Regions from separate parts of the Mycobacterium sp. NBC_00419 genome, predicted to be linked through region 2. Evidence: predicted binding sites of a transcription regulator. Region 2 holds the regulator's gene; the other holds the start of a gene.
The links. The regulator HspR, encoded in region 2, represses chaperone genes until heat shock. The targets are predictions, from matches to a motif close to ANNTGAGTNNNNNNNACTCANNT.
Positions count from the first base shown of each region.

Region 1: a site for HspR is predicted at 8,150-8,172, ahead of lon (endopeptidase La). Genes of this name have one in related genera too.

Region 1 is NZ_CP107931.1:162,617-177,899, reverse strand. Features, by position in the region: gene OG976_RS00930 (alpha/beta fold hydrolase) at 60-806, opposite strand; gene OG976_RS00925 (acetyl-CoA acetyltransferase) at 926-2,395, shown strand; gene OG976_RS00920 (hypothetical protein) at 2,469-4,754, shown strand; gene OG976_RS00915 (SHOCT domain-containing protein) at 4,786-5,523, shown strand; partial or broken gene OG976_RS00910 (TfoX/Sxy family protein) at 5,514-5,765, opposite strand; gene lon (endopeptidase La) at 5,805-8,138, opposite strand; gene OG976_RS00900 (esterase family protein) at 8,292-9,290, opposite strand; gene OG976_RS00895 (alpha-amylase family glycosyl hydrolase) at 9,598-10,908, opposite strand; gene OG976_RS00890 (nucleoside deaminase) at 10,905-11,384, opposite strand; gene OG976_RS00885 (rhomboid-like protein) at 11,396-12,019, opposite strand; gene OG976_RS00880 (tetratricopeptide repeat protein) at 12,040-13,728, opposite strand; gene OG976_RS00875 (cupin domain-containing protein) at 13,799-14,209, shown strand; gene OG976_RS00870 (hypothetical protein) at 14,199-15,283, opposite strand, start outside.
Region 2 is NZ_CP107931.1:3,358,736-3,374,018, reverse strand. Features, by position in the region: gene OG976_RS15950 (3-oxoacyl-ACP reductase family protein) at 1-16, opposite strand, end outside; gene OG976_RS15945 (antibiotic biosynthesis monooxygenase) at 122-1,066, opposite strand; gene OG976_RS15940 (nucleoside deaminase) at 1,085-1,651, opposite strand; gene OG976_RS15935 (hypothetical protein) at 1,728-2,087, opposite strand; gene OG976_RS15930 (GAP family protein) at 2,170-2,838, shown strand; gene OG976_RS15925 (FAD-binding oxidoreductase) at 2,896-4,065, shown strand; gene OG976_RS15920 (hypothetical protein) at 4,162-4,419, shown strand; gene acsA (acetate--CoA ligase) at 4,427-6,220, shown strand; gene pdhA (pyruvate dehydrogenase (acetyl-transferring) E1 component subunit alpha) at 6,217-7,188, shown strand; gene OG976_RS15905 (alpha-ketoacid dehydrogenase subunit beta) at 7,185-8,210, shown strand; gene OG976_RS15900 (dihydrolipoamide acetyltransferase family protein) at 8,207-9,427, shown strand; gene OG976_RS15895 (acyl carrier protein) at 9,447-9,689, shown strand; gene OG976_RS15890 (aldose 1-epimerase) at 9,699-10,601, shown strand; gene OG976_RS15885 (heat shock protein transcriptional repressor HspR) at 10,687-11,058, opposite strand; gene dnaJ (molecular chaperone DnaJ) at 11,055-12,242, opposite strand; gene grpE (nucleotide exchange factor GrpE) at 12,274-12,939, opposite strand; gene dnaK (molecular chaperone DnaK) at 12,936-14,789, opposite strand; gene OG976_RS15865 (TPR repeat region-containing protein) at 14,992-15,283, shown strand, end outside.

The sequences.
Region 1 (15,283 bases), 2.4 Mb from region 2:
TCTGGGAGCGCATACGAACGCGCGATCGGAAATCTGACGCCTTTCAGCCGCAGTCTGACTCAGTCCAGCGAATCCCAGAATTCGGAGAGTGCCTGCGCAGCCTGGACCGGATCCTCCAGCATCCACCAGTGTCCGGCTCCGTCGAGCTCCACCGTGCGGGCACCGGCGCTCTCGGCGGCGCGGCGACGGTTGTCGCTGGCACCGATGAACGGATCTGCCGTGGCCAACAGGGACAGCCCCGGCCGGGCAGCGGCATTGGACAGCGCGCGGCCCGCTTCGGCCATCGCCGGCTGCGCGGCTGATCGATACAGCGCCAGGATGGCCCGGCCCATCTGCTCGTCCTGGGCCGCGGCCAGCGCGGTCGCCACATCACTGGGGATCCCGAATCCCGTCAGCTGGGCCACCCGATCGTCGAACGGCCCGCCGACCATCGCTTCGACCACCTCTTCACCGGCCCCAGGGGTCTGCCACACCTGAGCCAGGTCGTGCCACACATAGTCCGGATCGAACAGCCCGACGACGTCGCTGGCCCAGCTGCGCACCAGTTCCGGGCGATGCATGACCACGTTCACGACATGCCCGCCACCCCAGTCATGGCCGACCAGGTCCACTGGCTCGTCGAAGCGCTCCAGCTCGGCCTCCAGCCAGTCCCGGTAGGCCAGGAAGGTCGCCGGGAAACCCTCGGGCAGCGGGGAGCCGAATCCTGGCGGGGACAGCCGCACCACGTCGTCGCGCCCGAGCGCTTCCACCAGCGGACCCCAGATCACGTCGGTCTCCGGGTTGCCATGAACGAGAACCACCGTCATGAGGACATCATGGCACCCGGAGGCCGCTCGCCCGCAGCGGCCGCTAGCCTGGCCAGCCCGGCTACGATGCTAGGTTTTGACAGGCGTCAAACGCCGCGGCGACTACGGAAAGGCTCTCGATGGACCCCAGGACACCGGTCATCGTCGGCGTCGGACAGGTCAACCAGCGCGAAGACGCGCCCGAGGTGGAACCCGTCGACCTGATGGCGGTCGCCGCCCGCGAGGCTGCCGATCCGCGCGTGCTGCAGGCCGTCGACGCGATCCGGGTGGTCAACCTGCTGTCCTGGCGCTACCGCGATCCGGGTCTGCTGCTGGCCGCGCGCATCGGCGCCCCGAACGCCTCGACCTACTACACCGGTGTCGGCGGCAACACGCCCCAGTCGCTGGTCAACCAGGCCTGCTTGAACATCCAGGCGGGCCGTAATGATGTCGTGCTGCTGGCCGGCGGCGAGACATGGCGTACCCGGATGCGGTTGAAAGCCAAGGGAATACGCCCGGACTGGACGCGCCAGGAGGAGACGGTCGCGGTGCCGCCGGGTGCGGAGGACGAGGTGCCGATGTCGGGCCCGGCCGAGGACCGCATCGGACTGCTCATGCCCTCGCACGTCTACCCGCTCTTCGAGCAGGCGCTGCGAATCGCCAACAACGAGGGCAGCGACGAGCACCGGCAGCGGATCGGGCAGCTGTGGGCCCGGTTCAGCGCGGTGGCCGCCGAGAACCCGCACGCGTGGAGTCGCGAAGCCGTACCCGCAGAACAGATCTGGCAGCCCAGCGCGGACAACCGGATGATCAGCTGGCCCTACCCGAAGCTGATGAACTCCAACAACATGGTCAACCAGGCCGCGGTCGTGGTGCTGTGCTCGGCGGAGAAGGCCCGCTACCTGCAGATCCCGCAGGATCAGTGGGTGTTCCCGTATGCCGGCACCGACTCCCACGACACCTACTCGATCGCCGAACGCGACGAACTGCACCGCTCGCCGGCCATCCGCATCGCTGGCCGCCGGAGTATGGAACTGGCCGGGGTCGGGGTCGACGACCTCGACTACGTCGACGTGTACTCCTGCTTCCCGTCGGCGGTGCAGGTCGCCGCGACCGAGATCGGACTGCCCCTCGACGACCCGCAACGGCCACTGACCGTCACCGGCGGTCTGACCTTCGCCGGCGGCCCGTGGAACAACTACGTCATGCATTCGATCGCCACCATGACCGAACTGCTGCGCGCCAACCCCGCTGCACGAGGGCTGATCACGGCCAACGGCGGCTTCCTGTCCAAACACAGCTTCGGGGTCTACAGCGCGACCCCGCCGCCTGCGGAGTTCCGCTGGCAGGACGTCCAGGCCGAGGTCGACCAGCTACCGACCAGGGTCGCCCACGCCGACTGGGCGGGTGACGGCGTCGTCGAGTCCTGGACTGCGCCGTTCGACCGGGACGGCACGCCCCAGAAGGCGTTCCTCGCCGTCCGCACACCCGACGACGGCCGCGCGCTGGCGGTCATCGAGGATGCCGAGGCGGCGGCGGTCACCGTTCGCGACGACATCGCCGGGGCCAAGGTGAGCGTGCGCGCCGACGGTAGGGCCAGCCTGAACTGACGGCCGAAAGCCCGAAAATTTTGCCCGCACCTGCCTAAGCTCGTCGCAGCGGACGGGGGAAGTAGGGCCTGGAATGCGGATCTTGCTCACGGAGGTCACCGGTGGGCTCGGTCGCGCCCTAACCCAAAGCTTGCTGGCAGCGGGCCATCACGTCGTGTACTCCCTGACCGCTGACGCCGATGCGGTCCTGATGTTGCCGAGCGAAGACGGCAGTGTGCAGCACGCCGATGTGGTCCGGGTCAGTGACGCAGCCGCACGGGTCGGGGCGCGGATCGTGTTCGTGTCGCTGTCGCTGCTCGAGCCGGGCCGGTGGAACCAGGCCGAGGATCTGGTGAGCACGGGCTGGGCGCCGAACCTGATCGTGCGAATCGCGGCCCCGCTGGGACGACAAGTCGACGGGCCGGTCTGCCGCACGGTGGCCGCGCTGCTGACCAATCCGGCCGCCGGCCCGGTGCCCGTGGTGCACGTCGACGACGTGGTGCGGTTCCTGGTCTCGGCCGTGGAGTCCGAACGAACCGGTGTCGTCGAGCTCGCGACGCCGGACACCCTTACCGTCGCCGCCGCCCGAGATATTCTCGCCCACGCCGACCCCCGGCCGAAGGCGCGTGCGACCGACGGCTGGACGGTACTGGACCCAACAATCAGCCTGGACTCGCTTCGCGAGGACTGGAAATTCGAATGCGCCTGGGGTGCAACCGAATCCGTGGCAGACGCGGTCCGCGGACTGCAGGGCCGCAGACTCTCGGCCAACGGCGCGGTGGACGTCACCGGCCGGATTCCGATGCCGACATCCGTCGCGCCCGCGCACAGCCGGTCGGATCTGGTCAGTGCGGCGCCCGACGGCGCCGAAGCAGAGTTCGACGACCGGATCGATCCGCGATTCCCGGTGTTCGTGGCCCCGCCGCTCGCGCTGACCCAGAGCGGGCCGCTGACTCCGATGTCGCTGGATCTGCACGTGGCCGGCTTGCACGCCGCCGCCCGCGCGGTGAGTCGGCTCCTCGACATCCCGGCCGGACTGGCCCCCGAATGGGAGAGCCGGCTGGTCGCGGTATTCGGCCACCGCGTGTACCTGGGCGCCTCGGCGATTGCCGCCGCAGTTCCGCGCCTCCCCGGGCGCGCCGCCGAGCTCGGCGCGCGTTTGTGCGCCGACGCGGATACCGACCGGTTCACCACGCTCCGCCCGACCCGGAGCCTGTTTCGCCAGCGCCCGCTGTCGATGACCCGGATCGTCACCGCCGGCCGGATGCTGGGCCGTCATGTCGAGGCTTACGCCACTGCCGCCGGCGCCGAGTACCGCGATGCCGATTGGCTGCTGAATCTCAGTGACGCGCAGCTGGATGGACGAATCCGGTTGCTGCGCAGCAGAGTCCATGAGGGTTGGGTACTGGCGGCCCAGGCCTGGCTGCTCACCGAGGTCGCGCCGGTGCCGTCGACGGGCGCCCGCGGTGACAGCGTCCGGATCGACGCGGAGATGGCCTCGCTGGCCAACGTGCTGCGGGCTCATCCCTACGTCCAGGAATCGCTGGAGTCCGGCGACCTCGATGCGGTGCGTACGGCGGCACCCATGGTGGGCGCCGCCGTCGATACCGTCATCGCCCGGCTCGGGCATCGCGGCCCAGGCGGCGCGGAGCTCGCCGCGTCAGTGATCGGGGACCGCCCCGATGCCGTGATCGCCGCGGGTGAGCGGGCGCTGCACCGCCATCCGCAGTACGCCGATGGCCCACCGCGGCCCTACCGCGCCGTCGCTCTGGACTGCACGCTGCGTTTCACGCACCAAGTCCGTTTGGCGGTAAGGGAATTGGCCAGCCGACGGGTGGGCGAGGAGAAGCTCTGCGAGATCGACGACATGTTCTTCCTCACCGTCGAGGAGGCGCTGGTGATGCCGGTGGACGCGCAGTTGCGGATCAAACGCCGCGCCGCCGAGCGGCAGCGCCTACAGGCGCTGAGCCTGCCGACGGTGATCGACGGTGGTTGGTCGCCGCAGTGCGCGGCAGGCCCCGGTGTCGCCGACGAGCGCCTGCAGGGCACGGTCGTTGCCGGCGGCGTGGTCGAGGGGACGGTGCGCGTGGTGCGCTCGGCCGCCGATGCCGGTCTTGGGCCCGAGGAGGTCGCGGTGATCACGACAGCCGACGTCGAATCGATCGTGCTGTTCGGCACGCCGGGCGGGATCGTCGTCGACGGTCCAATACCGGCCAATAGTCTTTCCCACCTTGGCATTCCGGTGTTAGCCGGCGTCGCCGACGCGACCACGCGACTGGTGACCGGCACGCGGGTACGGATGGACGGCACCACCGGCACGGTTACCGTGCTCGCCGACGCCGAGGTCGACACCGAACTGGTAGCCGGGGCACTCACCTGATCGCATCGCGGGTCCGGTATACCGTGACCCGATGATGTGGCGCGGGATTGCGGTGCTCTCGGCACTGTGGTGTGTGCTCGTGGTCGCTCCCGCGCTGATCGGCGCCCATCTTCTGGCCGAGGCCTCCCAGGTCTCGCAGAAGGGCTGGGCACTCGGGGTGTGGGTCGGCGGATACGTCATCCAGTTCGTCGTGTTCCTGCAGATATCGCGCCGCGCACCGCGTCCGGTGGCGCTGGGCTGGCTGATCGCATCGACGGTGCCCTGGGCGGCTGACTGGACCGCGCCGCTTAGCGGGTGGGCGGTGCCGGTGTGTGCGGCGATCGTCGCCGCCTACGCGGTGTGGTTGACGGTGGCGGTCAAACGGGTCGACCGGCTGCGCGGCGCCGGGGTGCGGGCCTGGGCTGTGGTGCTCGACGTCGTGCGGCCCGCGCTGAATGTGGTTGTCACCAAGGACTCCGCGCGGCGTGCGATGCGGGTACGTGTCGAACCGGCCTCGGGCGCTTCGCCGTACGACGCGCGGATTACGGGCACGTTCACCCTCGGTGAGGTTCCCGAACCGGGGGACAGGCTCGCGGTGCTGGTCGATCCCGCCGATCCCCAACACATCGAAGCGGTGCCCGACGAGCCGATCGTTCGCGGCACCCCGGTGCCCGATGACCTCGACGCGGAAGCGGCGGAGTCGCTTCGCCGGTTGGTGACGATGCGTGACCGCGGTGACATCACCGATGCCGAGTTCAGCGCCGCCAAGAAGCGGCTGCTGGAGTCCTGACCGGACCAACCCCGGGTCTCCCGGCCGGACATGATCATCGGTGAGACGTGGGCGCGGGTCAGCAAGGTCACGGTCTCCTCGGGCGGCACTCGCACCATGAGGTCACCGCCCCCACTGGCCGCGACGGCCATGTTGCCGTTGACCAGAAATGCCAGGCCACCGAACATCCGCTTCTCGGTGACGCCGCGAACACCGATGAGCGCCTCGCGGATCCGGTCGGCCAGTGCGGGGTCGTAGGCCATCGCCCAAGGCTATCGTCGACGACCCCGCACCACCGGGTATCAGGCCGCTGTGGTGACCGCCCCGGCCGCCGGCTCCAGGGCCAGCGCCACGATGTCGGCGACATCGGTCATCGGCTGCACACTGAGCGCCGCCAGGACCTCAGCCGGAACGTCGTCCAGGTCGGCCTCGTTGCGCGCGGGAATGAAAACCGTTGACAGTCCGGCACGTTGAGCGGCCAGCAGCTTCTGCTTGACTCCGCCGATCGGCAGCACCCGGCCGTTGAGCGTGACCTCACCGGTCATGCCCACATCCGAGCGGACCTGCCGGCCGGTGGCCATCGACACCAGGGCGGTGACCATCGTGACACCGGCGGACGGCCCGTCCTTGGGCACCGCACCCGCGGGCACGTGGACGTGGATCTTGCGGTTCAGCGCCGCGGGGTCCACGCCCAGTTGCTCGGCATGTGAGCGGACGTAGGACAGCGCGATCTGCGCCGACTCCTTCATCACGTCACCCAGTTGACCGGTCAGGATCAGAGCCGGCTCACCGGCCGCGTCCGATTCCACCGATCCGGCCTCGATGTAAAGCACATCACCGCCCAGTCCGGTCACGGCCAGGCCGGTCGCGACGCCGGGCACTGCAGTGCGTTCGGCCGACTCCGGGGTGAACCGCGGCCGGCCCAGGTACTCGACCAGATCGGGCTCGTCGATGGTGATGGGAGCGTCACTGGAGTCGAGCTTGGTAGTGGCCTTGCGCATGGCCTTGGCCAACAACCGCTCGTACTGCCGCACACCGGGTTCCCGGGTGTAGTCGGCGGCGATCTTGCGCAGCGCGTCGTCGGTGACGGTCACCTCCTCGGCCGTCAGGGCCGCACGGTCCCGCTGCCGGGGCAGCAGGTAGTCGCGGGCGATGGCGACCTTGTCGTCCTCGGTGTAGCCGTCGATCTGGACCAGCTCCATGCGATCCAGCAGGGCCGAGGGGATGTTCTCGATGACGTTGGCGGTGGCCAGGAACACGACGTCGGAGAGGTCGAGGTCCAGATCCAGATAGTGGTCGCGGAACGTGTGGTTCTGCGCCGGGTCCAGAACTTCCAGCAGGGCTGCGCTCGGGTCACCCCGGTAGTCCGACCCGACCTTGTCGATCTCGTCGAGCAGGACGACGGGGTTCATCGAACCGGCTTCGCCGATGGCGCGGACGATCCGGCCGGGCAGCGCACCGACGTAAGTGCGCCGGTGCCCGCGGATCTCGGCTTCGTCGCGAACACCACCCAGGGCGACGCGGACGAATGTGCGGCCCAGCGCACGGGCCACGCTCTCACCGAGCGAGGTCTTGCCGACGCCGGGAGGGCCGGCCAGCACCATCACCGCACCCGAGCCGCGTCCGCCGACCACCTGCAGGCCGCGCTGGGCGCGCCGCGCCCGGACCGCCAGATACTCCACGATGCGGTCCTTGACGTCGTCGAGGCCGTGATGATCGGCGTCGAGGATCTGCCGGGCCGACTTCAGGTCGGTCGAATCCTCGGTGGTGACGTTCCACGGCAGGTCCAGGACGGTGTCCAGCCAGGTGCGGATCCAGCCGCCCTCGGGGCTCTGTTCGCTGGAGCGTTCCAGCTTGCCGACCTCGCGCAGCGCGGCCTCGCGGACCTTGTCGGGCAGATCGGCGGCCTCGATGCGGCCGCGGTAGTCGTCACTGCCGTCGGGCTCGCCTTCGCCGAGTTCCTTGCGGATGGCGTTGAGCTGTTGGCGCAGCAGGAATTCCTTCTGCGTCTTCTCCATCCCGGAGCGGACGTCGTCGGCAATCTTGTCGTTGACCTCCACCTCGGCCAGGTGCTCGGCGGTCCAGTCGATCAGCACCTGCAGCCGCTCGTCGACAGTCTCGGTCTCCAGCAGCTGACGCTTCTGCACGTTGGTCAGATACGACGCGTAGCCAGCGGTGTCGGCCAGCGCCGACGGGTCGGTGAGTTGGTTGACCGCGTCGACCAGCTGCCAGGCCTCCCGGCGCTGCAGCAGGGCCAGCAGCAGTTTCTTGTATTCGGCGGCGAGCGCCTTGGTGTCGTCGGTGATCTCCGACTCGGCCACTTCGTCCACCGAGACCCACAGCGCGGCGCCGGGGCCGGTGGTTCCCGCGCCGATGTGGGCGCGGCGCTCACCGCGCACCACGGCGGCGGCGTCGCCTCCCGCTATGCGGCCCACCTGCACGATCGACGCCAGCACCCCGTAGGAGGGGTAGCGGTCGTCGAGCCGCGGCGCGATGAGCAACTTGCCGGAGTCGCTGGCGCGGGCAGCGTCGACCGCGATCCGGGCGGTGTCGTCGAGCGTGATCGGAACCACCATGCCGGGAAGCACGATGGGGTCGCTCAGGAAAAGAACGGGCACCGATGTGGCTTCAGCCATCAATCCTCCAAAGTTCAGTCTGAAAGGCTCAACCTTGGTGATCGTGGGCTTGTTCCCGACCGCGTGTTCGCCCGCGGCGGAAGGGGTGGACCCCACACAGCAGCGAGCCTGCCGCCCGAAGGCGACAGGCTCGCTGTCCAGATGTGACCGGGATCAGCCCGCGGTCGGGGTGGCCCCCAGAACCCGCTGCATGTCCGGGATCATCGACTGCAGCTGCTGTCCCCAGTAGCCCCAGCTGTGGGTGCCGTTCGCGGGGAAGTTGAACACGCCGTTGCGTCCACCAGCCGCGAGGTAGTTGTCCATGAAGGTCTTGTTGGTCCGCAGAGTGAAGCCCTCCAGGAACTGTGCGGCCATCAGGTTTCCGCCGCCACCGGAGGTGTCCAGTTCCGACGGCGTACCGGTGCCGCAGTAGATCCAGACCCGAGTGTTGTTGGCGACCAACTGATTGATGTTGACCATCGGGTCGTTGCGCCGCCATGCCGGGTCAGACGACGGACCCCACATGCTCTGCGCGTTGTACCCGCCCGCGTCGTTCATCGCCAGACCGATCAGCATCGGCCACCAGCCCTCGGAAGGGTTGAGGAAGCCCGACAGCGACGCGGCGTAGGTGTACTTCTGCGGGTAGTAGATCGAGTAGGTCAGCGCTGCGCTGCCGGCCATCGACAGACCGACGACGGCATTGCCGTTGGGGTCGACGCCGTAGTTGGCTGCCAGATAGGTCGGCAGCTCCTGGGTCATGAACGTTTCCCACTTGTAGGTGTAGTTCTGACCGTTGCCCTGCGACGGCTGGTACCAGTCGGTGTAGAAGCTCGACTGGCCGCCGACCGGCATGACCGCCGACAGGCCCGAACCGTAGAACCACTCGAACGCCGGGGTGTTGATGTCCCAGCCGCTGTAGTCGTCCTGCGCACGCAGGCCGTCGAGCAGGTAGACCGCGTGCGTGCCGCCGCCCTGGAACTGGATACGGATGTTGCGGCCCATCGAGGCCGACGGAACATCAAGGTAGAGAACGGGAAGCCCGGGCTTGGAGAAGGCGGCCGCTGTCGCCGAACCGCCGACAACGCCGATCAAGCCGGGCAAGAAGAGTGCGGCCACGAAGGCTGCGGCCACGCGGCGCAACCAAGTGCCTCGCATCATCTCGACGATTTTCATGACGACAACCATCACCTTTCATATGTATTCGGTCCGTAGTCAAAGTGCTCTGCGCCGGTAGCTAAACACGTGGCGCATGGCGGATTCGGTACGCGCAGCGGTGCGCCAAGTCGCGGTTAGCTAACGATAGGGAGACGTCCAGGACTCGCCGTATTTGTCACAGTGGTCACTCTGGACACAGGGTCGCAACCCTGTATCGCCGCTGAGCTGGGTAGACGCGGCAGATGGCGGAACGATGCACGGGCCGGGAGATAACGGCACGATCACGCCTCAGCAACACCTCGGGTATCGCCGCACCTGCTCTAGCTCACTCGGGGCGCAGCACCAGCCAGCCCTGCGGCGGGACCACCACCTCGCGCACGAGGTCCTCCGGCGGAGCGCCGGTACCGCCGGCCAGCCGGGCCGGCCTGCCGGCCAGTTCGGCGACGGGCAGGTGCATCGGCACATCGTCGACGTTGAGGGCGACGATCAATGCCTCGTCGCCACATCGGGTTTCGTATGCGTAGCAACGGTTTTCCAGGTGCAGCGCCCGGGTCGCCGCCTCGTGCAACCACGGGTTGCGGCGGCGCAGCCCGATCAGGAACTGGTGCAGAGTGAGCGCTGCGCGGCCGTCGTCGTCGAGATCTGCCGGGGGCGAGCCGAATTCGGGGCGCACCGCGTCGTCGCCGCCGGCCCGCTCTTCCTTGACCCCGCGGTATCCGAACTCGTCGCCCGCGTAGATCGTCGGCACCCCGCCGGTGGTGAACAGCAAGACCAGAGCGTGCGCGACGTGCTCGGCACGGTCGAGTTGGCTGGCGATACGGGTCACGTCGTGATTGCCGACGAACGTCTGGGGTGTGAATCGGGCCAGGAAGTCGTTGTGGCGCTGCAGCGCCCAGTCCAGTTCGTGAAAGTTGCCGTCGTTGAGGCTGCTCCAGACGGCCTTCCACAACTCGTACTGGGTCACCGAGTCCACCCCGGATCCCTCGACGAACCCGACGTAGTCGCCGTGGATGACCTCGGCGACGAACCATGCGTCGGCGTGGCGTTGCCGAACCCGCGGCAGTACCTCGGCCCAGAACGACTCCGGCACCGCGTACGCCGCGTCCAGGCGCCATCCGTCGGCGCCGCGGTCGAGCCAGTGGTTCATCACGTCCGCGACGTAGTCGACCACGTCCGGACTGTGGTGGTTGAGCGTGATGAGCTCGCCGTGGCCTTCGAAGGTGTGGAAGCGCCCAGGACGTCCGCGAAACCAGCCCGCCGCGCCGGCGTCGCCGTCCTCGGCCGAGCGGTAACGCTCGAAATCGGTTCCGACGTGGTTGAACACGCCGTCGAGTAGCACCCGCAGCCCACGCTGGTGAGATTGCGCGATCAGCTCGTCGAAGTCACCGTCGTCACCCAGACGCGGGTCGATGCGGTAATGGTCGGTGGTGTCATAGCCGTGGGTGCGCGATGCGAAGACAGGGCCGAGCGCGATACCCGACGTACCGAGTTCCACTGCGTGGTCAAGCCAGTCGATGAGGCGGCGCAGCCGGTGCTCGCCGGGTCCGGGTGGGGTGTCGGCTGGGAAGGCGCCGACGAATCCGAGCGGATAGACGTGCCACCAGATCGCGTGGCGAACCCAGGACGATGCGCTCATGGCCGAAACCTCGCGGCGTAGAGCGCCATCATCTCGTCGCGGTACTGCGGTGCGGGCCCGTCGGCGACGAGATCGGGGGCCACCGCGGTGACGGGTAGCGGCGCGACCGGGGGCGGCGGCGCCTTCCACTCGACGAGCCACTGGGCCAGTTGAGCGCCGGAGACGGCAAACACGATGCGGCCCAATCCAACCCAGGCGTGGGCGGCCGCACACATCGGGCAGTGCTCACCGGAGGTGTAGACGGTTGCGGCGGCGCGCTGCTCCGGTGAGAGGTGCTGCGCCGACCAGCGGGCGATCGCGAACTCGGGGTGGGCGGTGGCGTCCCCGCCGGCGACGTGGTTGTGGTCTTCGAGCAGCGCCGCGCCGTCGTCACCGACCAGGACCGAGCCGAACGGTTCGTCGCCGGCCTCCAGCGCGGTGCGGGCCAGTTCGACGCAACGGCCGAGCCATTTGGTGTCCTCGTCGCTGAGCGCCACGCTGTCTCACTCTACGCAGCAGCCCGGCGCCGGGAGCGGGTCAACGGGTAGAGCGCCAACCCGATCAGCAGTGCGGTCAGGTGACCGACCGTGGTGAAGGTGGCATGAACGACGACCGGCGCGACGAAGCAGCCGAGAGCGAGCAGCAGATAGACCCACCGCCAGGGCCTGGCAATGCAGTAGGTGAGGATGCCGATGATGCCCGCCACCACATAGCTGACTCCGACGTCGCGCGCGTTGAGATATCGCGGTGAGACCATCGACTCCTGGATCTGCCAGTACAGGAATCCCTCGCTGACGTAGGTGGCGACGATGTGGGCGATAAGCCCGGCGACCACGAACCGCAGCGAACCCAGCCGATGCTCCGCCGGCGCCAGGAACACGCAGAACACCGCCAGGTAGAGCCACCACCAGGCGGCGCCGTCGAGCCACAGCAGGCTGGTGATCAGCACCCGGACCGGGTCGGATGCCAGGTGATGCAGGTTGGTGGAGTCCTTGCGCAGCAGCACGATCAGATGCCAGCGCGGCAACAGATGCTGGGCGACGGTGGTCATCAGGAGCAGCGCCAGCCAGCTGAAGGTCACCGGCGCACCGCCCACGAACCGCGCCAGGCGGTGCCTAAGCTCGTCGACCACTCGTCGACGATACGTGGGCCTCAGCCGCAGCAGCTCTTCTCGAAGACCTCCATGCGGCAGGCGCACGAGGCCAGGATCGGCACGTCGGCACGCGCCTTGGCCAGTTCGAGCTGGCGGCCGATGATGACCGCTTCCTCGGTGCGGCCCAGCCGCTGCAGGCATTCGTGGTAGCCGTGCAGGCTCCACACGTTGCCCGGGTGCTGACACGACCGGCTCAATGTTGGGTCCAGACCAAGGTCGGCGGCATACACCTGGGCGGCCTCTGAGACGTGGCCCTGCTCGAGCAGCAGCGCACCGTAGGCGTGCCGGGTCGGCTGCATCCAGCCCCACGGCTCGTCGTAGGGCAGCGCGTCATCGAGGTCGATGGCTCGCCGCAGGTGGGCGTAAGCCTCGTCGTAGTTGCCCTCGCGGTAGCTGATTTCGCCGTCGAGCATGGCAGCGCCGACCGCCAGGATGTCGCGGCTGGTGTTGTTGAACAGATACCGGGACTCCGGGATGCGGGCGTACGCCGCCGTGAAGGCCTCACGTTCGGCCACGGCCGCGGCCAGCTGACCCTTGGCCGCGTGTGCCACTCCGCGACCGTAATGAATGGTTGCGGTTGTGCTGCAATACAACTCGGGATCGTCGGGCAACGGCAACGCGATCAGGTCGTCCCAGCGGCCGAACCGGATCAGCACGTGCACCCGCAGCGGCACGAACGCTTCCAGCCAGTCCGCCATCGGCGGCGAGGAGATGGACAGCAGTTCGGGGGTCAGCTGCTCAGCCAGTTCGTCGGCGGCCAGCAGGGCGGTCCGGGACTGTCCGGAGAACATCGCCGAATACACGACGAAGTGAAGGTCGTGCGCGCGGTAGAGGGAGTAGAAGTTCAGCGGGCCCTGGCGCTCGACGAACAGCCGATCGGCGCGCACCGCGGACTGGTTGGCCAGCACCGAGGATCGGTACTCACCGCACAGCACGTCGATGTGCGACGGCATGTGTTCGAGGTGACCGGCATCGGGCACCAGCCCGCGCAGCAGGTCCGCGGCCGGCAGCGCGTCCTCGGGGTGTGCCGACATCTCCATCGCGTGGATGTAGAGGTGCAGCACGCCGGGATGAGTCCGCCCGGCCTCGGTGGTCAGCGCACGGTCGAGCAGACTCTTGGCCGCCACGACGCGCGATCCCGGCGCCGGTTCGCCGGTTCGGCTGTCCCACAACGCCCATGCGGTCACATTGACCAGTGCGTCGGCCGCCAGCGCCAGCACGTCGACGTCATCAGGGTGGGCGGCCGCCACCTTGGCCATCGCGTCGGCGTAGGCGATGTGCCCGGCCGCCAGCGCCTCGGCGTCGTCGGGGTCGTCGGTGGGGAAGCGGGCGGCCAGGGCCGCGATCAAGGCCTGCTCGACGACGCCGGCCCGGCCGTCGGCGGCCAGCCGCAACTCGGTGCGGGCCCGGGCCAGGGATGCGGCGAGATCGACGGGGTCGAACGCGTCCCACGCCTTGTTGTAGTTCGGCCCGATCGCGTACGCGATGCCCCACCGGGCCAGCGCCAGGTCAGGATCCAGGGCCAGCGCACGCTCGAAGCACGCGATCGCTTCCTCGTGGTTGAAGGCGTAGGCCCACACCAGGCCGCGGTCGAACCACACCTGTGCCTGCGCGGAGGGGGTGTCGACGGTCCGGTGATAGGAGCCGAGGTCGTAGTACGGCTCGGCATCAACGAGGTGGACCGTCATGGCGCTGAGGATAGGTCAGCCGCGTCGATCCCGATACCGTTGCAACCTGGCAGAACGAAAGGATTCGAGCATGATTCGCTGCGTGCGTCTGTTCACCGGCGCTGACGATCAGTCTCACGTCCAGATCGGCCGGCTTGATCTGGCCCCGGGCCGCAACGACGATCTGGTCTCGGCGGCGATGGCCGCCGCCCGCGTGACGGCCGAGGAGACGGTCAGCGGTGGCACGCTGGCCTGGCACACCGCCCCGGTGCGTCAGCTCGTGATCACGCTCGCCGGGACGTTGGTGTTCACCACCCGCGACAACGAGGAGTTCACCCTGCATCCCGGTGACATCCTGCTCGCCGAGGACACCGTCGGTTCCGGGCATCAGTGGCGCCTCGTCGGCACCGACCCGTGGTGCCGGCTGTACGTCGTGCTGGCCGATGGCGCGCAGGTTCCCTTCGTCGCTGATCGAAGTCCCGGCGCCGCGCCTACACCGTGATTGGGTTGCTGAGCCGGATACCCAGCGCGGTGAGAACCGCCGAAAGCCACTGCGGCACCGCCGGAGTGGTGGGCGTGTTCGGTGTGTCGATGATCTCGTACGAACCGAAGTTGGCCTTCGTGTCCGGGCTGTCGAACTGCACACCGGTCAGCGTGAACGTGGTGTCGTCGACGACCACGGTGAACGTTCCGGTCACCCGGAAGACGGGCTGTCGAGCGGTGATAGTGGTCGTGTACCCGGGCGGCGTCGTCACCTCGATGTCTTCCTCAAACGTCTTGGTGTTGGTCCACGTATGCCCGTATGCGGTGCTGATCTCGGCGTTGATGGTCTTCGTCAGATTGCTGAACGATGCCTTCGCGGTGATGTTGAGGCTGTCGGTCTGGCTCACGACATCGATCAACTTGAGTGTCCGCTTGATGGGGTTCACGCCCCGATTGATGATGGGGCTGGCCACGTTGCGTGGCTCGCTGAGCGCCCTGGTTTCACTCTCGGGCTTGAAGTCGCAGCTGGCCTTGCCGCCGTCCTTACACAGTGCCTCGATGATTCTGGCCTGCGTCTGAGCTTGATCCGGCCCGATAACGGTGTTTCCTCCAGCCGCCTGCAACACGACGACCGACTTGCCCTCCGCCGAGCAGCGGTCACTTCCGCCGACAGCGCCGCATGTAGAGGAAGCGCCGTTGAGGGGGCCGACAGTGAGGTCGGCGGTGACGATCGTGCCATTGGGCCCGGTGGTGAGCACGGGTTCGACGGTGGTTGATTGGAAGAAGTTGTAGATCACTTCGATTCGTGCCGTGCCTCCCACGGGAATCACCGTGCCGGGTTTGGGCAGACCGTTCTCTGGGAGTTCCGATGTGCCGTAGCCCGCCACCGTGAGCGGCTTGTTGGTGAGGTTGTAGACGGTGTAGCCCTGAGTCGTTGTTCCCAGTAACCCGCCCACGATGCCGAGGAGTCGATCACCAAAGGATGTCGATGTGGTGTCCACGGCGTCGAACAGACCTGCGAGATTCGTCGCCGGCGCGTTCACGAACCTGATGTTCTTCTTATCCGCGACGCATCGCTGACCGCCGCCGGTAG
Region 2 (15,283 bases):
GTGATGCTGTGCTCATTCCCGTTCTCCTGAAGTCGTCGTGCGGTGACGTGCCTGCCTTCGGGTCAAGCCTGGCAGCGACAACGAGATTCCAGATGTGACCGGCATTACATCTTTCCACCCTCTACGTGTGTGGGTAGTCCCAGTACTGCAGCCACTGCACGGCCGCGAACACCGCGAGGGTCAACACGTAACAGACGACCAGCACGACGACACCCACCACGCTGACGCGCGCCCCGGCTCCGTCGACCGGGTCGAGCCAGCGGCGAAACCAGCGCCCCGCCCAGGGCATCAGCACCCATTGCAGGGCGGCCAGACTGACCACCTGACTCAGCCACATCACCAACCACGGCTGCGCCCCCCACTCGAAGAGCACCGGCCCCAGGAACCGCGACAGCAGCATGACGGTCGGGTAGAGCACCATCAGCAACAGCATCGCGGTCTTCCACTTCGGGGTGATCGCGGTCCGGCCGTTCTCGGTGCGAATGGTCGTACCGAAGGCGGTGGTGGCGGACACCTGGGAAAAGTCCCGGGTCAGACTCGAACGCAACGGGCGCAGCGCCTCGTTTCGCTCCGGCGAACTCAGCCAGGTCGTCAGCTGACGGTCAGTGCGAAACCGCAATACCGAAAACGACTCCCCGCCTGCGCCTGGCGCGAAAATGCAGCACCCTTCGAAACCACCAAACCGGGAACTGGCGTTGGCCAACTGCGCCTGGGCAGCAATGAACTCGTCTTCGCGGCCGACGGAGACCGCATGCCGGAAGAGGCCGACGCCGGTCGGCACCCCGCCACCCTCGACGATCACCAAATCAGCTGTTGCACAGAATATTCCACGCTCCTCACCGAGGTCGAGCAACGCTCGACTAGCCGAGCTGTCCAGCCAGTCGTGCAAGGCTTGCTCATCACCGAAGGTGGCCGCGACACCCCAGTCCAGATGGTCCTGCGCCAGGACCGAGACCCTGAAGTCGGTCGCGCCGGAAGCCGTGGCCTGCAGCTCACCGGCCCACTGACGGAAGCCTGGAGAGTCGCTGGTCGGGTGGAAGATCGTGACGACCGTCGCTGCGCTCATGGCCGTCAGGATCTCACCTCAATAGGGATGTTTGTTGGGGCGGTGGCGCCAAGCCTCGTAGGCAGCCGAGGCCAGATCGGGCCGGAACTGCCGGATGGCGATACTGCGCTGCGCATAGGGCTTGGCGAAATCCTGGTACTGGAACTCGTCATCGAAGCCGATTCGGCTCGTCTCGGCGAGGTCGTTGGCGAAGTAGACGGCGTCGAGCCGGGCCCAGTAGATAGCGCTCATACACATCGGACAGGGTGCACCACTGATGTAGATCTCATGTCCCATAAGCATTTTCGCTCGCATCGGAACCTTGTCCGCCGAACCCGGTGGGCGCGGGACGAGCTCGAGGAGCGACTCGTTGACCCGGCCGACGGCGATGGTGGGTGCCTCGGGATTGAGCGTTGCACAGGCCTTGCGGATCGTCTCGATCTCGGCGTGCGCGGTGACGTCACCAGTGAGCAACACCCGATTCTGGCCGCGCGCGACGATCTCGCCGTCCTTGACGATCACTGCCCCGAACGGCCCGCCCCAGCCATACTCGACCGACTCCTCGGCCAGCCGGCACGCTTCGGCCATCAGCTCGTCAGGGGTCATTGCTATTCCCTCCGCCGACAACTGATTTCGCCTGTGCCGCTACGGTAGCGCTTCAGTCCCCACTCGCAACCCCAGCTCAGAACGCTCCGGCGATCGGCGGTGTGGTCGAGGTGCTGTTCAGGTCGGTGGACGTCGTCGTCTCCGACGTGGTCTCCGGCGGAGGCACCATCTCTACTGCGCTCTCCGTGGGCTCACTCGTCGACGTCGTCTCAGTGGTGGACGGAGTCGTCGATGTCGTCGTGCGGGTCGACGACGTCGTCCTCGCGTATGGGGCCGACGTAGTGGTGGTGCGCACGATCGACGGCACCGACTCGGGATTGTGGTTCTGCGAACTCTCCGCGGTGTGCATCACGGCCCACACCAGGATCGCCAACAGCAGCAGAGCAGCAACACCCGAGGCGTACACCAGCGTGTGCTCGCGACTGTCGGGGTCCACGCGCAGTGATAGTACGGACCCCTGCCAGTGGGGAAACCCACAATTGCCCGGTACAGCGGGTCCGGGTTGGTAGGTTTCTCCCGTGACGAGCAGTCTTGGCTCAGAGCTGGCCGAAATCATCCCACTGGCGCTTGTGATCACGCTCTCGCCGCTATCGATCATTCCCGGCATCCTGATGCTGCATACGCCCGCCCCGCGGTCGACCAGCCTGGCCTTCCTGCTCGGCTGGCTTGTGGGCATCGGTGGTCTGACGGCGGGGTTCGTGGCGATCTCGAACGCGCTCGGCGGGCTCAACAAACAGCCGCACTGGGCTCCCTACGTCCGCATCGCGATCGGTGTCGCACTTATCGTGTTCGGGCTCTACCGGTGGTTCACCCGCAACCGCTCCGCGCACACACCGGCCTGGCTGACGTCGATGACCACCATCAAGCCCCCTCGCGCATTCGTCACCGCGGTCGTGCTCGCGGTGATCAACCCGAAGGTCCTGTTCATGTGTGCCGCAGCCGGTTTGGCCATCGGGTCGGCCGGACTGGGCGCCACCGGCGCGTGGACGGCGGACCTGGTGTTCACCGCAGTCGCCGCATCGTCGGTGGCGCTGCCGGTGCTGGCCTACCTGGTGGCCGGCGAGCGACTCGACGAGCCATTGGCCAAGCTGAAGAACTGGATGGAAGAAAAGCACGCCGTACTGGTGGCAGCGATCCTCGTCGTGATCGGCGTGATGGTGTTGTACAAGGGCGTTCACGGCCTCTAGCCGCAGGTGAGCCCGGGCCGCGGGAGCGGGGCGCGCACACGCGCCTAAGATCGCGCCGTGGGCCTCGAGGACCGTGACGCGCTGCTGGTGCTGCAGGCTGCGCTGGACCCGCACGCGCCCGGCTCCGACGAGCTGATCCGCCGGCTGTACGCCCGCTGGTTCGCCATCGACACCGAGGTACGGGACCTGTTCCCGCCGGAGCTGGACCACCAGCGCGCCGTGTTCGGGCAGGCCATGCACTGGGTGTTCGGCGAGTTCGTGGCGCAACGGGCGCAGGCTCCGGTGGCATTCCTGGCGCAGCTCGGCCGCGATCACCGCAAATACGGTGTGACGCAACGCCATTACGCGAGCATGCGCAAGGCCTGGTACACCACCATGCGCAGCCACCTGATCGACAACTGGAGCAATGCGGTCGACGACGCCGCCAATCAGGCGATCGACCTGATCATCGGAATCATGTCCGGGGCGGCCGACGCCGAGAATGGCCCGGCCTGGTGGGATGGCACGGTGGTCGAACACCACCGGGTCTCACGCGACCTCGCGGTCGTGCGACTGCAGCTGGATCGGCCGATGCCCTACCACCCCGGCCAGTACGTCAACGTCCAGATTCCGCAGTGGCCCCGGCGGTGGCGTTACCTGTCCCCCGCTATGCCGTCGGACCCGGACGGCTATATCGAGTTCCACGTCCGCTCCGTACTCGGCGGGATGGTCAGCAACTCGATGATCTCCGAGTGCAGGCCCGGCGACCGCTGGCGGCTGTCGAGTCCGCACGGCGCGATGGAGGTCGACCGCGACAGCGGCGACGTGCTGATGGTGGCGGGCAGCACCGGCCTTGCGCCACTGCGGGCGATCATCATGGACCTGTGCCAGTTCGGCGACAACCCGCGCGTGCACCTGTTCTTCGGTGCCCGGTACCCCTGCGAGCTCTACGACCTGCGCACCCTGTGGGAGATCGCCGCCACCAGCCCGTGGCTGTCGGTCTCGCCGGTGTCGGAGTACGCCGGCGACCCGCCGTGGGCTGCGAACTATCCCGACGTGCAACCGCCGCGCGGACTGCACGTCCGCCAGACCGGACGACTGCCCGAGGTGGTCACGAAGTACGGCGGCTGGGGTGACCGGCAGATACTGATCTGCGGTGGACCCGATATGGTTCGCGCCACCCGCGAGGCCCTGATCAGCAAGGGCGCACCACCGGATCGCATCCAGCACGACCCGCTCTCGGGTTGATGCCGCCGGCCACGAGTTCTGTGACTTTCGTCCCTTACGAACCTCTCTGGATGCGACGAGCATCACAGTCCATGGGGTTGGTAGTAAGGGGCTGGGATGACGACCACCGGTCCGGCTGACGAAGCCGGGGACCGCGAACTCGACTCCGTCGCTTGGCAATTCCTCTGTTCGCGCTTCACCGGGCGCGAGTACTGGGACTACTCGCTCGAGCGGCGGCTCGACGCATTCCTGCGTCATCACGGCCATGGGGACATCCTCAAGGACGGCGCGGCCTACGCCGCGGTGATCGAACGGGTGATGGCAAACATGGGGCGTGCACGCCGCGACGGCGTGCTCACCCCGCCGCAGCACTAGGGGGGACATGGACGTCATCCACAAAGGGGTGGGCGACTTCAAACTCGCACCGAACCTGACCGACTACGACAAGACCCGGGCGTCGTTCAGCTGGTCGGAGGTACCCGAGTTGTGTGCCGGAATGGGCGAGGGCGGCTGCAACATCGCCTACGCGGCCGTCGACCGTCACGCCGAGGGACCACACGCCGAACGCACCGCCCTGCGGTTCGTCGCCGACACCCCGGACAGCGACGACCTGCACACTCACGATGTCAGCTACGCCGAGCTGGGTCGGCTGACCCGCAAATTCACCAACGTGCTGCGCGGACTGCAGGTCGGCAAGGGTGACCGGGTCTTCGTGATCATGGGCCGCGTCCCCGAGCTCTACGTCAGCATGCTCGGTGCGTTACGCAACGGCAGCGTGGTCTCCCCGCTGTTCTCCGCCTTCGGCCCCGAGCCGATCGCCACCCGAGTCACCATCGGCTCGGCCGACGTAATCGTCACCACCGCGGCGATCTACAAGCGCAAGATCGCCAAGATCCGCGACCAGCTGACCTCGGTCAAGCACGTGCTGGTGGTTAGCGACGACGACACCGATCTCCCCGGCACCCAGAACTTCCACCGCCTGATGGACGGTGCCCCCGACGAGGCGCCCATCGAACACACCACCGCCGCCGACCCGTCGCTGCTGCACTTCACCAGCGGCACCACCGGAACACCCAAGGGCGCCCAGCACGTTCACGGCGCTGTCGCCATGCACTACATCACCGGCCGCTACGCCCTCGACCTGCATCCCGCCGATATCTATTGGTGCACAGCAGATCCCGGGTGGGTAACCGGCACCTCGTACGGGATCATCGCACCACTGCTGCACGGCGTCACCTCGATCATCGACGAGGCCGAATTCGACGCGCAGCGCTGGTACCGGATCCTGCAGGACGAGGAGGTCAGCGTCTGGTACACCGCACCGACGGCGATCCGGATGCTGATCAAGGCCGGACCGGAACTGGCTGCCGAGTACAGCTTCCCGCATCTGAGGTTCATCGCCAGTGTCGGCGAGCCGCTCAACGCCGAGGCGGTGTGGTGGGGAAAACGAGTGCTGGGCTTACCGATTCACGACAACTGGTGGCAGACTGAGACCGGCGGAATCATGGTTGCCAACACCCCCGCATTCGACATCAAACCGGGCTCGATGGGCCGACCGCTGCCGGGGGTGGATGTCTGCATCGTTGAGCACGACCAGGAGACCGGCGCGGTGCGGGTCATCGCCGAACCCGACGTCGAAGGCGAGCTGGCGTTGCGGGTGGGCTGGCCGTCGATGTTCCGCGGCTACCTCAACCAGGACGAGCGCTACCGCAAGTGTTTCCACCCCGACGCAGGCGGGGACCTCTACCTGTCGGGCGATCTGGTCAAACGTGACGCCGACGGCTACCTGTGGTTCGTCGGGCGTGCCGACGATGTCATCAAGGCATCGGGGCACCTGATCGGGCCGTTCGAGGTCGAGAACGTGCTGACCGACCATCCTGCCGTGGCCGAGGCCGCCGTGATCGGCAAGCCCGACCCGACCTACGGCGAGGTGGTCAAGGCGTTCGTCACGCTCAAGGCCGGCTACAGCGGCGACGAAGCGCTGCGCCGCGACCTGATGGGCCAGGCGCGCAAGCGACTCGGGGCGGCGGTCGCGCCCAAAGAGATCGACTTCGTCGACTCGCTGCCACACACCCGCTCCGGCAAGATCATGCGCCGACTTCTCAAGGCTCGTGAACTGGGGCTGCCCGAGGGTGACATCTCGACCGTCGAAAGCCCGGCGGGGGTGAAGGCATGACCGACCCCGCACTGGCCCGCGCGCTGCTGACCGACATGATCCGGGTCCGGCGCATGGAGGAGAAGTGCGCCGAGATGTACAGCGCAGGCAAGATCCGCGGCTTTCTGCACCTCTACGTCGGCGAAGAAGCAGTAGCGGCGGGGTCCTTGCGGGTGCTCGGCCCCGAGGACGCGGTGATCGCGACCTACCGCGAGCACGCACACGCCCTGCTGCGCGGCATCCCGATGACCAAGATCATGGCCGAGATGTTCGGCAAGCAGCAGGGCTGCTCCGGCGGTCGCGGCGGCTCGATGCACCTCTTCGACGCCGACAGGCGCTTCTACGGGGGCAACGCGATCGTGGCGGGCGGCCTGCCCACCGCGGCGGGCCTGGCCTTCGCCGACGCCTATCTGCACCGAGACCGATTGTCCGCCTGTTACTTCGGCGAAGGCGCGATGGCCGAGGGCGCTTTTCACGAGACCATGAACATGGCCGAGTTGTGGAAGCTGCCGGTGCTGTTCTGCTGCGAGAACAACCGCTACGCCATGGGTACGTCGATCGAGCGGGAGCTCTCCGACGTCGACCTGGTCACCCTGGCCGAGTCGTATCGGATTCCCGCCGCCAGTGCCGACGGCATGGATGTGCTGGCCTGCCACACCGCCATGGCGCAGGCCGTCGATCACGTCCGGACCAACGGTGGCCCGTTCTTCCTGGAGTTCCGCACCTACCGGTTCCGCCCGCACTCGATGTTCGATCCCGAGCTCTACCGCGACAAGTCCGAAGTCGAGAAGTGGCGTGAACACGACCCGATCCGCACCTTCACCGACACGTGTGTGACCGACGGGCTGTTGTCCGCCGACGACGTCGCGGCCATCGAGCAGACGGTGGCAGGCGAGGTTGCCGACGCCGTGGCCTACGCCGAGGCCGGAACCTTGGAGAACGTCGAGGATCTCACCCGGGATGTCATGACACCGCAGGTGCTGTCGTGAAGGCGACCTACCGCAGCGCCCTGCACGATGCCATCGCCGACGCCATGCGCGCCGACGAGCGGGTGGTCCTGCTCGGCGAGGACGTCGGCCGCTACGGCGGCACATACGCGGTGTCCAAGGGGCTGCTCGAAGAGTTCGGGCCCGATCGTATCCGCGACACCCCGATCTCGGAGCTGGGATTCGTCGGCATCGGGATCGGTGCTGCGCTGGGCGGTCTGCGGCCACTGGTCGAGGTGATGACGGTCAACTTCAGCCTGCTGGCGCTGGACCAGATCGTCAATACCGCGTCGGCGCTCCGGCATATGTCCAACGGGCAGTTCTCGGTTCCCCTGGTGGTGCGGATGGCGACCGGCGCCGGGCGCCAGCTGGCGGCGCAGCATTCGCACAGCCTGGAGAACTGGTATGCCCACATCCCCGGCATCACGGTGCTGGCGCCCGCCACGGTGGCCGACGCCTACGGGATGCTGCGCAGCGCGCTCGACAATCCCGATCCAGTGGTGATCTTCGAGCACGTCGGCCTGTACAACCTGGCAGCCGATGTCGACTCGTTCTCGGCGACCGACATCGCGCGCGCGGCGATCCGTCGCGCCGGCACCGACGTGAGCATCGTCGCCTACGGCGGCAGCGTGCCCAAGGCGCTCGACGCGGCCGATCAGCTGGCGCAGGCCGGAATCGACTGCGAGGTCATCGATCTGCGGGTGCTGCGGCCACTGGACGACCAGACGATCCTGGATTCGGTGCGTAAGACGCATCGCGCGGTGATCGTCGACGAGGCGTGGCGTACGGGCAGCCTGGCGGGCGAGATCAGTGCGCGCATCGTCGAGGGGGCGTTCTACGACCTCGACGCGCCGATCGCCCGGGTGTGCACCGTCGAAGTGCCGATCCCCTACGCCAAGCATCTCGAGGAAGCCGCACTGCCGCAGCCGGACAAGATCGTGGCCGCGGTGCGAGGGCTGTTCGGGGATGCCGGGGGCGGCACCGGCGGGCAGGAGCGCAGCGACCGGGGAATGGGCACATCGTGATCGAGTTCACGATGCCGGCGCTGGGCGCCGATATGGACGAGGGCACGCTCAACGAGTGGCTGGTGAAGCCCGGTGACACCGTGAGCCGCGGCCAGATCGTCGCTGTCGTCGAAACCACCAAGGCGGCAGTCGAAATCGAATGCTGGCACGACGGCATCATCGGGGAACTGCTCGTTCCGGTGGGCCAGACCGTGGCGGTCGGTACACCGTTGGCCACCATCGTGGAGGCCGGGGAGACGGTGCAGCCGCGCGCCGCCGCACCCACCGCCAGCGCCGTGGAAGCACCTGCGGCCGAGCCATCCCCACATCCGGTCGCCGCACCGTCACCGGTTGGCCATCGGCTGTGGGTGTCACCCGTCGCCCGGCGCACCGCCGCCTCGCTGGGCGTGGACCTGAAGACCGTGGCAGGTACCGGGCCGCAGGGCGCGATCACCCTGCACGACGTCGAACATGCCGCCGCCATCACACATCACGAGAAACCCACACCCGCGCCGGCACCCACGCCGGCCGTCGCCGCCGAGCCGAAGACCCCCGCACAGAAGGCCCGCGAACGCGGAGCGGCCATGCGCGCGTCGATCGCTGCGGCGATGAGCCGCTCGAAGCGGGAGATCCCGCACTACTACCTGTCCGACGAGATTATTCTCGACACCGCACTGACGTGGCTCACCGAGCAGAATGCCGGGGTTCCGATCACCGAGCGGATACTGGCGGCGGTGCTGCAACTCAAGGCAGTTGCTCTGGCCGCGCAGCGGTTCGGTGAGTTCAACGGGTTCTGGCGTGACGACGTCTTCGAAGCCTCCACGCAAGTCCATGTGGGAGTGGCGATCTCGCTGCGCGGCGGCGGCCTGGTGGCTCCGGCGATCCACGATGTCAACGAGAAGAAGCTCGACGAGCTGATGCGCGATCTCACCGACCTGGTGGCCCGAGCCAGGGCCGGCTCGCTGCGCAGCTCGGAAATGTCGGACCCCACCCTCACCGTGACCAACCTCGGCGACAAGGGCGTCGACTCCGTGTTCGGGGTCATCTATCCACCGCAGGTGGCGATCGTCGGGTTCGGCAAACCCGCCCAGCGGGTGGTGGTGGTCGACGGCGGCATCAGGGTGGCCACGACGGTGCAGGCCAGCCTGGCCGCCGACCACCGCGCCAGCGACGGAGCGCGGGGCGCGCTGTTCCTGGCCGAGATCAACCGGCTGCTGCAGCATCCCGACGAACTGTGATGGCCCGTAAGGAGACACGATGAGTACAGCCGACATACGTGACCAGGTGGTGGCCGAACTGATCGCCATCGCCCCCGAAGTCGAGGAAGGCGACCTGAGCGACAGTGAGCTGCTGCGCGACCAGGTGGACCTCGATTCGATGGACTGGCTGAACTTCCTGGTGCGATTGCACCAGCGGTTCGAGGTCGACATCCCCGAGTCCGAGTACAAGTCGCTGCGCACCATCGAGGACCTGACGAGCTATATCGGCGCACACCGATAGAATTCGACGATGGCCCAGCTGCCGTCCGTCGTCCTCACAGATCCCACCTCTGCGCTCACCGCCACATTCGTGCCGTCGGCAGGAATGATCTGCACCTCGCTGTCCGACGGCGGCGTCGAGCTGCTCGGGCAGCGGCGTGGCCTGCAGGCCTATCTGGACAACGGCAAGACGATGGGTGTGCCCATCCTCTACCCATGGGCAAACCGGTTGAGTGCCAACACCTATAACGTCGACGGCGGCGCGGTGACGTTGACACCCGGGGTGGGTGGCGTACGTGCCGACGAGCACGGCCTGCCGATCCACGGTGTGCTGTCGGCCTACCCGGGCTGGCTGGTCACCGAGCAGTCCGACACCCGACTGACCGCCGTCCTCGACTTCGCGGGCCAGCCGCGGCTGCTCGCCAGCTTCCCGTTTCCGCACATCCTCACCGTCGACGTCACGCTCGACAACCGCGCTATGACCGTACGGACGACCGTCACACCGACCACCGCGGCGCCGGTGCCGCTGTGTTTCGGATTTCACCCCTACCTGACCATTCCCGGTGTTCCGCGCGCGCAGTGGACGTTGCGGGCGCCGGCGCTGCGCCACTTGCCGGTGGACGGTCAGGGGATCCCGTCGGGGGTTGTCGAGGACTGGGCGGCATTCTCCGAGCCGTTGGGCGACAAGACTTTCGACGACGGATTCGACGGGGTTACGCCTGGGGCGGTGTTCGCTCTGTCGGGCGGGGACCGCCGCATCGAGATCGTCTTCGACCACGGCTATCCCGCAGCCCAGATCTTCGCACCGGGTGGTGAGGACTTGGTGGCGATCGAACCGATGGCTGCACCCACCAACGCTTTACGTGCCGGTGGCTATCCCGTCGCGGTACCGGGACGGCCCGCGACGTCGACCTTCACCATCCGGGTCGGCTGACTTCTCGTCGAGATTGAACCTGCGCAGCTCGCCACTCGCAGTTCTCCTGCGTGAGTTCAATCTCGGCGCGGCGAGTTCACGAGCCTCAGCGGCGGGGCTTCCAGACCACCAGCGCGGTGCTCTTGGGCACCACGGCCAGATCGCGGCGCTGGTTGGCGCGCAGCAACTCCAGCTCCCTGGCCATCTCCTGGATGCGGGACTGCAGCGCCTCGACCTGATTGGTCAGCTCGATGATCCGCTTGATACCGGCGAGGTTGACACCCTCGTCCTGCGACAAGCGCTGCACCTCGCGCAACAGTTCCACGTCGCGTTCGGAATAACGCCGCCCGCCACCGGAACTGCGCCGTGGGCTGACCAGCCCGAGCCGGTCATAGGTACGCAGCGTCTGCGCATGCATACCGGCCAGCTCGGCGGCCACCGAGATCAGGAATGTGCGCGACTCCTCTGATGCGCTCATGCCCGATTACCTGCCCACCCGGCTCTCGGGTCGAAACCGCTGGCCTTCTCGGCTGCGGCGTATGCCTCGAGCGCTTCGAGTGCGGTGCCCTCAAGGCTGGGCGGAACCGCCACCTTGACGGTGACCAGCAGGTCGCCATGCCCACCGCTGCGCTTGGGGACACCTCGCCCGCGCACCCGCAGGATGCGTCCGTCGGCCGTCCCCTTGGGCACCCGAACACCGACCTTGCCTTCCAGAGTCGGCACGGAAAGTGTTGTTCCCAAAGCCAGTTCGGTGAAACTCACCGGAACCGTCACGGTCAGGTCGTCGCCATCGCGGCCGAAGACCTTGTCCGGGCGCACGTGCACGGTGACGTACAGGTCACCGGACGGCGCGCCGCGCAGCCCGGCCTCGCCCTGGCCGGCCAAGCGGATACGCTGACCGTCCTCGACGCCGGGAGGGATCCGCACGTTGATGGTGCGGGTCCGGGTCGCGACGCCGGTGCCGCGGCACTCGTCGCAGGGGTGCTCGATGATCGAGCCACTGCCCCGGCAATCGGTGCACGGTTCGGAGAACCCGAACGCGCCCTGATTGCGGTTGATCATCCCGGAGCCATTACACGTGGCGCAGACCTTCGGGCTGGTACCCGGACGCGCGCCGCTGCCATGACAATTGGTGCACGGCGCCGGACTGGTCAGCCGCAGCGGCATGGCGACACCCTTGGTCGCCTCCAGAAAATCGAGATCGGTTTCGGTCTCGAGATCCTTGCCGCGACGCGGTCGGCTCGGCCGTTGCTGGGCGCCCCGGCCGAACAACCCGCCGAACAGGTCGCCGATGTTGGCCCCGCCGTCCTGGCCGGCCTGGCCGAACAGGTCGTTGAGGTTGAAATCCCCACCGTCGCCGCCGAAGCCGCCGCCCGGAGGGGCACCACCGCCATTGCTGAACCGGCGACCGAATCCGCCGCCACCGGCGAACAGACGACGGGTCTCGTCGTACTCCTTGCGTTTGGCCGGGTCGGTCAGCACATCGCGGGCCTCGCCGACCTCCTTGTAGCGTTCGTCGGCGGCGGAATCGCCCGGATTGCGGTCGGGATGATTATCGGCGAGCAGCTTTCGGGATACCCGCTTGATCTCCGCCTCGTCGGCGTCGGAGGAGACGCCGAGCACCTTGTAAAAATCCTTTTCAACCCATTCGCGTTGAACCATGCCGCGTCACCTCCTCACCGTGTTGTCGTTCCTACTGATCTGATTCTGCGTTCTGAGCGCCGGAGTCTCCTGCGTTCTGCCGCGTGTCGGCCCCATCAACGTCACCGTCGACCGTGTCGACAACGCCGACGAGGGCATGTCGCAACACCTGATCGCCAAGGGTGTAGCCCTGCCGCATCACGGTGCCGATCACCGGCTTGGAGCCTTCACCCTCATGCTGCACGGCCTCGTGCAGCGACGGATCAAACTCGTCGCCCTCGGCGCCGAAGGCGGTCAGGCCCAGCCCGGTGAGGGCGGACACCAGCTTGTCGGCAACCGACTTCAGCGGGCCGGCATCCAGGTCACCGTGACTGCGGGCGCGGTCGAGATCGTCGAGCACGGTGAGCAACTGGCTCACCACGACGGCCTTGGCCCGCTCGCCGGCTACCTGCTGGTCGCGCAGCGCACGCTTGCGGTAGTTGGCAAAGTCGGCCTGCACACGCTGCAGGTCCGACGTGAGTTCGGCGACCTTGTCGGCCAACTCGCCACCCGCCGGCCCGGACCTGAATCCCGAGTCGCTTCGCTCCTGCCCACCGGCGTCCCCCGTCCCCGGCCCACTCGGGGCCGGGGCGGAGGACTCGCGAACTTCGCCAGTCAGCGGGTCGATGCGACGCTTGTCGGTGAAGGTCACCGGTTCGTCTGCATGCCCTTCGCTCACTTGGTCTCCTGATCGTCTTCAACGACCTCGGCGTCCACCACGTCGTCGGACGACGAGCTGCTGGACGAGTCACCACCGGCGGCCTGCTCGGCCTGGGTGGCCTCGTAGATGGCCTGGCCCAGGGCCTGGCTCTCGACGCCCAGCTTCTCCATCGCCGACTTGATGGCGCCGATGTCGGTGCCCTCGAGTGCGGTCTTGGCCTCGGCGATCGCGCCATCGACCTTCGTCAGCGTGTCCTCGGGAACCTTGGATCCGCCTTCGGCTTCACGCTGCTCCTTGACGAACTTCTCCGTCTGGTAGACCAGCGACTCGGCCTGGTTGCGCACGTCAGCCTCTTCGCGACGCTTGCGGTCCTCGTCGGCGTGCGCCTCGGCGTCCTTGATCATCCGGTCGATCTCTTCCTTGGACAGGCCGGAGCCTTCCTGGATCTTGATCGTGTTCTCCTTGCCGGTGCCCTTGTCCTTGGCCGTGACGTGCACGATGCCGTTGGCGTCGATGTCGAAGATGACCTCGATCTGGGGCACGCCGCGCGGAGCCGGCGGGATACCGGTCAACTCGAAGCTGCCGAGCAGCTTGTTGTGCGAGGCGATTTCGCGCTCACCCTGATAGACCTGGATCTGCACCGACGGCTGGTTGTCGTCGGCGGTAGTGAAGGTCTCCGACCGCTTGGTCGGGATGGTGGTGTTGCGCTCGATCAGCTTGGTCATCACCCCGCCCTTGGTCTCGATACCGAGGCTCAGCGGCGTGACGTCAAGCAGAAGCACGTCCTTGACCTCGCCCTTGAGCACGCCGGCCTGCAAGGCGGCGCCGACGGCGACGACCTCGTCGGGGTTGACGCCTTTGTTGGGCTCCTTGCCGCCGGTGAGTTCCTTGACCAGGTCGGTCACCGCGGGCATGCGGGTGGAACCACCCACGAGCACCACGTGGTCGATGTCGGCCACCGAGATGCCGGCGTCCTTGATGACCTGCTGGAACGGCTGACGCGTGCGGTCGAGCAGATCCTGGGTGATCTTCTGGAATTCCGAGCGGGTCAGCTGTTCGTCGAGGAACAGCGGGTTCTTGTCCGCATCGACGGTGATGTAGGGCAGGTTGATCGAGGTGCTCTGGCTGGAGCTGAGTTCGATCTTGGCCTTCTCGGCGGCTTCACGAAGCCGCTGCATGGCCATCTTGTCCTTGGTCAGGTCGATGCCGGCCGAAGCCTTGAACTTGTCGACGAGCCATTCGACGATCCGGTCGTCCCAGTCGTCGCCACCGAGGTGGTTGTCGCCCGAGGTCGCGCGGACCTCGACGACACCGTCGCCGATTTCCAGCAGCGAGACGTCGAAAGTACCGCCGCCGAGGTCGAAGACCAGGATGGTCTGTTCCTTGTTGCCCTTGTCCAGGCCGTAGGCCAGGGCCGCGGCGGTGGGTTCGTTGACGATGCGCAGGACGTTGAGTCCGGCGATCTGGCCGGCCTCCTTGGTGGCCTGACGCTGGGCGTCATTGAAGTACGCGGGCACGGTGATGACCGCGTCGGTGATGTCCTCGCCGAGGTAGCTTTCAGCGTCGCGCTTGAGCTTCATCAGCACGCGGGCGCTGATCTCCTGCGAGGTGTAGTCCTTGCCGTCGATCTCGACGGACCAGTCGGTGCCCACGTGCCGTTTGACCGAACGGATGGTCCGGTCGACGTTGGTCACTGCCTGGTTCTTGGCGGGCTGGCCGACCAGCACTTCGCCGTTGCGCGCAAAGGCGACCACCGACGGCGTGGTGCGGGACCCTTCGGAGTTGGCGACCACGACGGGATCGCCACCTTCGAGGACCGCGACGCACGAGTTGGTGGTCCCGAGGTCGATACCGACCGCACGAGCCATGTTGTGTTCCTCCTGAATAGTTACGTCTTGAGTCTGAGCGGACCAGACTCAAGCCTGCTCCTGTCGACGGTCTTCTGTCAACTCAGACTTGAGCCTGATTCACTCAAGTGTCGAAGTGGTCAACGGCAGGTATCCCGGATTTGTTCCCGGCGCCTTCCAGGTGACTGGAACCGCCATCAGATTTGGGTAGAGTTTGCTCATTGTGGGCATCACCCTCGCTGACCTGGAACGGTGGGACGCCGGAGCTGTTCGCTCGGTTGCCGATGCAGCCACCGAGCGCGCTCACGACACGCGTGCCGCCGCCCATGACCTCGGCGCGATCATGAACCGCTTGGTCTGGGAAGGCGAAACCTACGAGTCGGCGATGGCCAAGGCCAGGACCATCAGCAGCGAACTCGAGAAGCATGCCGACGAGTGCGATCAGGCCGCGAACGCCGTCAGGTCCGCAGCCTCCGAAGTCGAGTCGATCAAAGCCGAGTGGTCACGGATCCAGC